Regions from separate parts of the Shewanella sp. GXUN23E genome, predicted to be linked through region 1. Evidence: riboswitches for the same ligand, from Rfam matches in the RefSeq annotation. Region 1 holds a riboswitch; the other holds the start of a gene.
What was found. Region 1 has a riboswitch for lysine ahead of ACRRUX_RS09560 (Na+/H+ antiporter NhaC family protein). Riboswitches for the same ligand answer to the same signal wherever they lie in the genome.
Positions count from the first base shown of each region.

Region 2: another riboswitch for lysine. It lies ahead of lysC (lysine-sensitive aspartokinase 3); the one in region 1 lies ahead of ACRRUX_RS09560 (Na+/H+ antiporter NhaC family protein).

Region 1 covers NZ_JBOZWP010000008.1:103,776-109,301, forward strand. Annotated here, with positions in the region: gene ACRRUX_RS09545 (hypothetical protein) at 1-221, shown strand, start outside; gene ACRRUX_RS09550 (hypothetical protein) at 937-1,323, shown strand; gene ACRRUX_RS09555 (thymidine kinase) at 1,405-1,983, opposite strand; gene ACRRUX_RS09560 (Na+/H+ antiporter NhaC family protein) at 2,095-3,654, opposite strand; lysine riboswitch at 3,764-3,962, opposite strand; gene ACRRUX_RS09565 (electron transfer flavoprotein subunit alpha/FixB family protein) at 4,063-4,986, opposite strand; gene ACRRUX_RS09570 (electron transfer flavoprotein subunit beta/FixA family protein) at 4,987-5,526, opposite strand, start outside.
Region 2 covers NZ_JBOZWP010000004.1:92,704-98,229, forward strand. Annotated here, with positions in the region: gene ACRRUX_RS05530 (succinylglutamate desuccinylase/aspartoacylase family protein) at 79-1,191, opposite strand; gene lysC (lysine-sensitive aspartokinase 3) at 1,188-2,543, opposite strand; lysine riboswitch at 2,680-2,854, opposite strand; gene ACRRUX_RS05540 (DUF3293 domain-containing protein) at 2,972-3,403, opposite strand; gene arcA (two-component system response regulator ArcA) at 3,988-4,704, shown strand; gene ACRRUX_RS05550 (DPP IV N-terminal domain-containing protein) at 4,791-5,526, opposite strand, start outside.

The DNA of each region.
Region 1 (5,526 bases):
TGTTCACCATCCTGCTATCCTGGAGCGCAATTGTACTGAATGCCCCGGTACTGAGCTTCACCTCTATCTGCAGCCCGATTTTCGGTATGGTGGGCTGCCTGATCCCGGCCTATCTGGTGTATCAGGTCCCTGCCCTGCATAAGTATAAAGGTGCCGGTCTGTACGTAATTATCGCCACCGGCCTGCTGTTGTGCGTGTCGCCTTTCCTGGCTTTCAGCTAAGTTTCAGTCAAGTTGAATACCAAGGCTCCCTCGCGGAGCCTTTTGCGTAAAAGGACCTGCCTGGTTCCATCGTAAATACACTTGCTCCTTTTTCAGCTTATACCAGATTCAAGGCGCATTGATTGACTAAAGGTGGCTCCCTTTGAGAGCAATGCAGCACTGAAGCAGGATGCCTGACATGCTGACGCAGTGCGCCTTTCAATGCACTTGATACTGTGTGAGCCGTCTAGACATAGCACCGTCGTCAGCTCGCAAGCCACAGGGATGTGGCGAATGTCATTAACGCACGACTGCATGGATGCGGGAGGCAGAGCAACGCAGGAGCTGTTGCCAAGGAGCAGTTAATGACCTTGTCTCAAGCGCATTGAGCTCCCGCTAAAACAGATCAACGATTAACTGAAATTGGTATTAATCAAGCGGCGGCTGGAGACAGACAGGCAAAAGGGCTGACAGTCATCAGCTTAAGGTCGCGCCAATATTGTGCCGACTATTTACCAATTCCAAAGAGCAAAATTCAGCCACCTCAAATCAGGCGCTATTCCACAAAATGACACCGGACTGATTGCCGCTTTTACCAATCCCGGATATTGATAACCGTCATCCGCGTAACCACTGAATCGCCTCCTGCGACTCAGCCATCTCAAGCGGCGTAAGATGAATGGGGCTAACAGGAAGCCTGGCGGAACAAATCAACAAATGGCAAAAGGAATGCGTCATGACCTCTGAACATGGAAAGCCACTTATCATTGTTATGCTACTGCTTGGAATCATGGGCCTGATGGCTATATGGGATTTGCTGCAGGGACTGCTCTGGGAACCACGGGCAGTGAATATCAATTCCAATCTTCTGTTCCTGCCAGCAGTGTGGGGGCTATGGCAATACAACAATCGCTGGCGATTGTTTTCCATTTGCTGGCTGTTGGTCAGCCTGATACTTTTCGCTATGCTGCTCTGGTTCGGACAATGGGACTGGCGCAGTTACACCGCCTTAAAAACGGCCGTCTCTATCGCCATATTTATTATCGGTCTGGCAGTGTTGCTTCACCCTGCGACCATCAGACAGTTTAAATATAAGCAGCTGGCAACGGAGTTCGAACAATAGTGCTGACGGATAAAAGGAGACCCGAAAGTCTCCTTTTATAATCAGTATGGGAGTTATTTTCCCTTTGTCAGCGTTGCCGAGTCAGTCCCACAAGGCTTCACGGAAATGCTTGCGACAGACTGACACATAGCTTTCGTTACCGCCAATGGCGACCTGCTCGCCCTCTTTCATGGCATTGCCATTGCCATCCAGACGCAGCACCATGTTGGCTTTACGGCCGCAATGACAGATGGTTTTCAGCTCCACCAGCTTGTCGGCCCAGGCCAGCAGATATTGGCTGCCAACAAACAGCTCGCCCTGAAAATCGGTGCGCAGCCCATAGCACAGCACCGGAATATCCAGCTTATCGACCACGTAAGCCAGCTGTTTGACCTGCTCCTTGCTGAGAAACTGACACTCATCCACCAGCACACAATGCAAGGTCTGGGCAGCATGGGCACTGGCGATCATATCCACCAGATTATCACCGGCACCAAACACCTGAGCATCCGATTCAATGCCTATGCGGGACGCGACTTTGCCCACTCCATATCTGTCATCGATGGAAGCCGTCATCACCAGAGTATTCATCCCACGCTCACGGTAGTTATAAGACGACTGCAACAAAGAAGTGGATTTACCGGCATTCATCGCCGAGTAATAAAAGTAAAGCTGCGCCAAAATTCAGTTCCCCAAAAAAGTGTACGGCGGCATTCTACCATTGCTCAGCGCAGGGCAACACCCATAAAAAACGCGGCACTCAGGCCGCGTTTAACACTGTCATATCGCCGCTCAGCGTGAGCCAGCCTTGATTTTCAGATAGATGATGCTCAGCACAAACAAGCCGCCACAGGTAGCTAGTCCGGCACCAACTGATTCAGTGAAGCCCAGCACTGTGTAACCCACCAGGCTTATCAGCGCGACAATCAGAGCATAAGGCAACTGAGTCACCACATGGTCGATGTGCGGACAGCTGGCACCGGTGGATGACAGAATCGTGGTGTCAGAGATGGGTGAGCAGTGGTCACCAAATACCGCACCGGCCAACACTGACGCCAGCATTGGCAGCATCATGGCAGTGTGACTGCCCATGGCCATATCGGCGGCAATCGGCAGCATAATACCAAAAGTCCCCCAGCTGGTGCCGGTGGCAAAAGCGGTCAACCCAGCCAAAACAAACATCACCGCCGGCAGCATTTCGAACGGAATATTGCCAGACGCCAGACTCGCCATAAACTTACCGGTTTCCATCTGACCAATGACGCCGGCAATGGTCCAGGCGAACAGCAGGATCCAGATAGCAGGCAGCATGGATTTGGCACCGGCAGTCAGGCCTTTGAGGATCAGTTTCTTGTCAATTCCCTGCATCAGCACCATCGCCAGGGTGACACCCAGACCGATCAGCGCACCGAAGAACAGTGACGAACTGACATCAGTATTTTCAAATGCCTTGATTAAGTCGAATGGTTTGCCATCAGCAGCCAGCGCATTGGCGCCGCTGGATACCATAAAATACACAGTCGCCAGCACCAGGGTACCAATCGGCAGGAACAGTCCCATCACTCTGCCGGTGTCGGCTTCAGGCAGATCGGCATCCGCACCCGGCGGTGTCTTGGCAGGATCCCACAACTCGCCCTTCTGGGCATTGCGTTCATGGGTGCGCATTGGTCCCACATCCAGACCAAACAAAGACACACAGATCAGCAGCAACAGCGCAAAAATGGCGTAGAAGTTCATGGGGATCATTTCCACGAATACGCTCAAATGACCGGCTTCACTCATACCATGGGTCGCCAGAATACCGCCGATCAGGGCTATAATGTAAGCTCCCCAGCTGGATACAGGAGAGATCACGCACACAGGCGCTGCAGTGGAATCCAGCAGATATGCCAGCTTGGCGCGGGAAATATAGTATCTGTCGGTCAATGGACGACACACGCTGCCAACCACCAGCGAGTTGAAATAGTCGTCGATAAACACCACGCAGCCGAGGAAAATGGTCAGCAGCTTGGCATCGCGTTTACAGCGAATACGCTGACGGGCCCACTCAGCAAACGCGCGGGCAGCACCACTGACGGTGATAAGCGCAGTAATCATGCCAAGCAGGATCAAAAAACCGAGAATATAGACGTTCCAGCTGTTCAGAGCACCGTCGTCCCAGAACAGTTTAGTGACGCGATCCCCCAGATACAGGGCGGTATCGCTGATATTGAATTGGGTCAGCAACAAACTGCCCAACAGGATCCCTACCCCCAAAGACAATAATACCCGGCGCGTCAAAATCGCCAGGAGAATGGCCACCACAGGCGGCAGCAAAGAAAACGCCGAATCGGCATAGCTGATAACTGTCATAATTGTTTTATTTTCTTTCGTTGTTTAATACGACGAATGGAGAACACTGAAGGAATGGGGATAAGTCACGGCCATGCGAAGACATCGCATGGGTATGCAGAGCACCTGTCCTGTCAGTAGCGCTCCATAGTAATGGCTTTCCATCATCCCGGTGGAAAATACTATGGCAGTGCTGTCCCTGTTCGGTAACAGCCCCAGCGATTGGCCCTGATAAACTCAATCACTTCGGCACCAACTCCTTTCCCGATCGATCACTGGTATCACCCTGGCAATCGGTACTGATAGGTGGCGCAACCTCTACTTAAGAACACCTTAATCTCAGGCGTGAGGGAGATAAAACCATAAGCGGTTGGGATATTGCTACCCCAAAACCGCTTCAAAACTGCTTATCGTGACCGGGCTCACAGATTAAAGCATATCGGTCAGTGCAGGAACAGCCTCAAACAAATCTGCCGCCAGGCCGTAATCGGCAACCTGGAAAATCGGCGCATCCGGATCCTTGTTGATTGCCACAATCACCTTGGAATCCTTCATACCTGCCAGATGTTGAATGGCACCGGAAATACCCACCGCAATATACAGCTCGGGGGCAACAATTTTACCTGTCTGCCCGACCTGCAAATCGTTGGGTACGAACCCGGCGTCCACCGCAGCGCGGGAGGCCCCCACCGCAGCCCCGAGTTTATCCGCCAACGCTTCGAGCAAAGCGAAGTTTTCACCGCTGCCCATGCCGCGGCCACCGGAGACAATAATGCCGGCATTGCCAAGTTCAGGACGTTCAGATCTGGTCAACTCCTGGGAAACAAACTCAGTATTGGCTGCATGCACTGCTGCAACAGGTTGCACCTGTGCACTGCCATCATTGCCAACGGCATCAAACGCACTGGTGCGGATTGTCATTACCTTCTTGTCATCCAGACTCTTGACGGTCGCCATCGCATTACCGGCATACACAGGGCGAACAAAGGTGTCGGCATCCACAATGCTGACCACCTCAGATAGCTGAGATACATCCAGCAACGCAGCAACCCGTGGCAACAGATCTTTACCCTGACTGCTCGCTGCAGCCAGAATGTGGCTGTAGTCAGGAGCGGCATCAACCACCACAGGAGCCAGATTCTGTGCCAGATGGGCGCCGTATACGGCATTGTCAGCCAGCAATACCTTACTGACACCACTGAGCTGGCTTGCAGAGCGAGCAACACCGGCACAATCATGACCGGCCACCAGCAAATGAATATCGCCGCCGATTTGCGAGGCAGCATTGATGATCTTGGCCGTTTCAGGCTTCAGACTGACATTGTCATGTTCTGCAATTACTAGAATGGTCATTTAGATCACCTTGGCTTCGTTTTTCAGTTTATCAACCAGAGCCGCAACCGACTCGACCATGACACCGGCCTGGCGGGCAGCCGGAGGCGTCACTTTCAGCACCTGCTGGTGAGTTTTCAGCGTTACCCCCAGCTCAGCAACGGACACCACATCCAGTGGTTTGCGCTTGGCTTTCATGATGTCCGGCAACTTGGCGTAACGGGGCTCATTCAGACGCAGGTCAGCAGTCACCACGGCAGGCAACGGCATGCTGAGGGTTTGCAGTCCGCCATCAACTTCACGGATCACCGTCAGGCGCTCGCCCTCAACCCTGATATTGGATGCAAAGGTTGCCTGCGGGGCATTCATCAATGCCGCCAGCATCTGTCCGGTCTGATTGTTGTCACCATCAATGGACTGCTTACCCAGAATAATTAATCCGGCCTGCTCTTTGTCCTGCACCGCTTTAAGCAACTTGGCCACAGATAAAGGCACCAGCTCTTCCTCGGTATCCACCTGAATACCGCGATCTGCGCCCAGGGCCATTGCGGTACGCAGTTG
Region 2 (5,526 bases), on a different contig from region 1:
CAAGGGAGGCATCAGCCTCCCTTTTTTTGACTCCAGCCTGCGATAGCCAGCCGCTGCCGTGTTGAAATATTCATAGATTCAGGTTAATTGCGTTACCCGGGTCATCACCTTATACAACTCTGTGCCCTGATAAACAGAAGCTGATGCAAAGTGCAGCACAGGGATGACATCTTCATCCAGACACAACAACCTTTGTTCATCCTGATGGCCGAATCTGTCCGGCCGCAAAATACGCGCCAAAGGCTCACCGGCAGGCAGTGGATGACCCGGCGTCGCCAGATATTCCACCAAGCCTCCCACTGGTGAGTGGTATTTACGGTAGTCCCGCAACTCGCAGGCATAACGGGTCATGGTTTTGGCTGCCATGCTGCCGTTGACGACGCACCGGCTGGTCAGATAAGCCAGTATGCCATCGCAATCTTGCTGGGCATCCTGTAAATCAATGCGCTCCTGGGATCCCAACTCCAGCGTAAAAGCCTCCACCGCAGGTGGCATATCCATCCCTTGGTTTGAGGCATATTGCGCCAATTGCCACCAGGGATAAAAAGCCGCCTCATCCATAGCCCCGCCAAATTCATTGGGCATCAGCAGTACACAGGGAATGGCGAATAACCGCGCAGCATCCTTTGCGTATCCAGGACAATACAGGTGTTTACAGGATTTGGGGCCGGTATGCAGATCCAGCACAATATCCGCCCTGTGTGCCATGGCCTGCAGGCTCAGCGCCAAACGCCTGCCAGTGGTCACGCCCCAGGGGGAAGCCAATTGCCGCTCGCATTGCGCCAACAAATGTTGACGATAGGCCTGCAGCATTGCCGCAGGTTCCAGATGGCGATGAGCATCAAACCACTGCGGCAGCTCAGGTGTCAGATCCTGATACTCACGGTTCCAGTTTACCCCTGTGATAGGGTCAAATCTTCCCAGGGTAAATTCACCACTTTTCTGGTTAATCCCCAGTGGATTGGCCAGCGGTACCAGAGTGATGCGCCCAAGCAAATCGAGTTGTTCCAGGCGTTTCATCAACTGGAAAATCACCGCATTGCCCTGCACCTCAGCGCCATGCACATTGGCTTGTATATACACGCTGGGGGCCGCCGGATCCCGTCCCTCAAAGCGGAACACCGGCAGAGTCAGCTCATGCCCGGTAGCCAGCTCCCCCACCTTAACCGTGAATTTCTGCCAGCGGCTCATAACGCTGTCTCAAACAGGTTGGAGTGCAGCGCGGCAACCACGGGAGCGGCATCTTTTTCATCCACCAATACACACAGATTATGAGGGCTTGCCCCCTGACAAATCATGCGCACATTGAATGGCTCCAGCACGGTAAATACCCGACGGCAAACACCTGAGGTAGTGGCAATGCGATTGCCGATAATCGCCACCAGAGCCAGATTGTCTTCCACCGATACCCGGCAGTGCTCTGCCAGCTCCTGCAGCAGGGCTTCACTCAAAAGGCCGGTGCCGGTACTGTCAGAGCCGGTTTTATCCAGCGTCAACGACACATTCACTTCGGAAGTGGTAATCAAATCCACGGATATTCGATGCTTGGCGAGGGTCGCGAAAATATGTGCCAGAAAGCCCTGGGCATGCAGCATCTGCAGGCTGTGCAGATTCAGCAGCGTCTGTCCCCGGCGCAACGCTACCGCCCGATAAACAGGAGGATGCTCAACCTGGTGGCGGATCCAGGTGCCACCACGCTCAGGCTCCTTGCTGGAGCCGACAAATACCTGAATTTGTCGGCGTACTGCAGGTAAGATTGTGGCAGGATGCAGCACTTTGGCGCCGAAGGTCGCCATTTCCGCAGCTTCATTGAAGCTGATTTCCTCCAGAGCCCGGGCACCGGGCGCCAGACGTGGATCTGTGGTAAAAATGCCCGGTACATCCGTCCAGATCTCCACCGCCTCGGCGCGCAGCGCTTCGGCCAGCAGCGCCGCTGAATAATCACTGCCACCACGTCCCAGCGTTGTGGTCTGTCCCTGCTCATCAGCACCGATAAAACCCTGAGTCACAATCAAATTGTCTTTCAGTAGCGGCGCCAGCTCAGTGCTGACCAACGCCTCAATATCAGCAATCTGCGGCTCAGCGCGACCAAAATGGCCATCCGTGCGCATCACCCCGCGCACATCGAAACTGCTGGCTCTGGCGCCCCGTTCACGCAACACTGCGGCAAACAGCAATGAGGAACACAACTCGCCGGTGGACAACAATGCATCCATCAGGTGCTTACCGCGATTCAGTACCAGCGCATCGCTCAGCACCGACATCTGACTCAGCAACTTGTCCAGCTCTGACGCTACCTCGGCCGGACGACCAAGACAATCCAGAATGCCGTACTGAATGGCAGCCACCGACTTGAGCAACTCCAGCCGGCGCTCATCGGTAAGATTTGCCTGAGTCAATTCGACCAGCAGATTGGTAACACCACTGGAGGCACTGACCACAACAATTCGGGTCGCAGGATTGTTCAATACTATGTCGGCGCAACGCCCCATGGCCTGATAATCAGCTACAGAGGTACCACCAAATTTGGCAACAACAGTCATACCGGCCCCTCCACTAAGTAGAATGGACGCCGTAATCTGACTTTTTTGACTTGATAAAACATGACGTTATCTCCGAACTCACATCGTCCGGAGAGCCTGGTGCAGCGACAGCACCCCATGGGGAGGGAAACAATAACTCACCAGAAGCTCTCCACCATATACAGGTGACAATCGTCAGGATTCAACCTGAGCAATCGATACGCCCGGACACAAACCCGGGTATACCTCGGCGTCAATCCCCCTGGGTGAGTTTCAAGCAGGGTTTGTGCCCCTTGACTCACTTACCTGGTTAACGCTCCTCTTCTGTGTAAACGCTGCCTCTAACATGCAGCGGAGTTAAAAACTACCAATCAAGGTTAATAAAAGTCAATCTTTGTTTAATGCACAACAAAAATATTCAACCTGAGCCACCAAAGTAGTCATGCAATTTAAAATTCCAGCTCGGGCAATTCGCTGACCAGCTGCACTCTGGCCGAGAATTCACCCAATTCAATGGCTTCCATTTGTGAATGACAGGGTAGTAACCAAAGTTGTCCATTTTCGACAAAATATATACCCAATTGTCTGAAGTGATTTCCCAGTGCCAGGGCGGCCTGTTTGTCACAAAACAGTGCCCAGCTTCGCTCCATATGTGACAGGTCGGCACTGGCGCCAATCACCCGCCGATAAGGCACGTTAAGCTGTTCGATTTTAGCCTGTAACATCCTGTCATTTAAGCGATTTTGACAATTGGCTAGAGTCGTCCCCATGGGGTTAAAAGCAGTCACAATTGCGAAAGATAATGAAGGGGAAAGAGGTTGAGTAAGCAGGAAAACAGTTTGTTGATAATGATACCAAAGCGAAGACGTGAATTGAGTCATGATTAACTTGTGATTTATCTAAGCCCCGGCCAGTGTAGCCAGTTCCGGATAAAAGGCCAAGCTTTTGTGATTAGTATCACATAGGTATTAAAAACAATCTCAAATAAATTCAGAGGGTAATGAAATTTAGATGATATAGATCACGCCCTCGGCAGGAATTTTTAACATTTAATTTGTTAACAAATGCCTAAAACGAGTACAATAGCCCGGTCTGCTGACTAACCTTCTGAACGCAAGTACAAATCGCTTTCGTTACATCTAACCTGAGTGGTTAATCAGCAAATTGAGAGTTGTACAAATTGTCATCGGTCGGCAAATAAATTTTCGGCCATCACAAAGACACAACGACTGCGGAACTATTCGCATTCAAGTGCATCGAATATTGTACAACTTCGCAATGACCAGTACTCACCCTGGTCGATTGCAAATGGGCTAATCATGGAGTGAGTCGCCGTCCTAATCCCTTCTGTTTTAGAAGAACACTCGCGATATTTACGTTTGGTACGCGCTTGTTAAGGAGATTATTCTCCCGGACGACTGTTTAATGGTTAGCACAGCACCACATTGTCAATTAGGTAAATAGCATGCAAAACCCGCACATTCTGATCGTTGAAGATGAAGCCGTAACCCGTAATACCTTAAGAAGCATTTTTGAGGCAGAAGGATATGTGGTAACTGAGGCCAATGACGGCGCAGAAATGCATAAAGCTTTGCAGGAAAACAAAGTTAATCTGGTTGTTATGGATATCAATCTGCCAGGTAAGAACGGTCTGTTGTTGGCGCGCGAATTGCGTGAAATCAATAACATTGGCCTGATCTTCCTGACCGGTCGTGACAACGAAGTTGATAAGATCCTGGGTCTTGAAATTGGCGCGGACGATTACATTACCAAGCCGTTCAACCCACGTGAACTGACTATTCGCGCCCGTAACCTTCTGACTCGCGTAAATAGCGCAAGCGCTGAGGTAGAAGAAAAGAGTTCTGTAGAATTCTACCGTTTCAACGGTTGGACTCTGGAGATCAACAGCCGCTCACTGATCAGCCCACAGGGTGAGTCATTCAAACTGCCTCGCAGTGAGTTCCGTGCCATGCTGCACTTTGTTGAGAACCCAGGCAAGATCCTCAGCCGTGCCGATCTGCTGATGAAGATGACCGGCCGTGAGCTGAAGCCACACGACCGTACTGTAGACGTGACTATCCGTCGTATCCGTAAGCACTTCGAAAGCCAGCCAGATACGCCTGAAATCATCGCGACTATTCACGGCGAAGGTTACCGTTTCTGCGGCAATCTGGAAGACTAATCCAGTTTGACCGTCATCCAAAAAAGCCAGCACTATGCTGGCTTTTTTATTGGCTCTGTCCCGTCCTGAAATAGGTTGACGACGGATTACTGGCTACTGCTCTTCAGCTGCCGGTCGAGGAAGTCGGCCAGTGAGCGATACAGATGCACCCGCACCTTTTCCCCGCGCATCGAGTGCTTGGAGCCGGGATAATCAATCATCTCGAACAGCTTGCCTTCATCCTGCAGCGCCTTATAGAGGCGGGTAGAGTTTTCAAACAGCACATTGTCATCAGCCATGCCGTGATAGATCAGCAAACCCCTTTGGTAATTCGCCACATAGGGAAACACGCTGGCAGCCTGATAACCCTGGGCATTGGTTTGCGGCTGTCCCATATAGCGCTCGGTGTAATGAGTGTCATATAAAGCCCAGTCGGTCACCGGCGCACCGGCAATGGCCGCGCGGAAATAATCCGGCGCCTTGAACTGGCTCATCAGCGCCATATAACCACCATAGCTGTGACCATAAATGGCAATACGATCACCGGCGACAAAAGGCAGAGTGCGCAGATAGTCCACCCCAGCCTTTTGGTCTGCCACTTCGGCATCGCCCATGTTGAGGTAAATAGCCTGCTCGAAACGGGTGCCACGATTACCACTGCCGCGGTTATCCAGCTGGAATACCAGGTAACCGCGCTGCAGCAAATGCTGGGTAAAATAGTCATGCTCACTCCAGCTGTTGGTCACCAACTGGGCATGGGGACCGCCGTATACCCGCACCACTACTGGATATTTTCGGGCAGGATCAAAGTCCGCCGGCTTATGCAGACGATAGTAAAGCGTC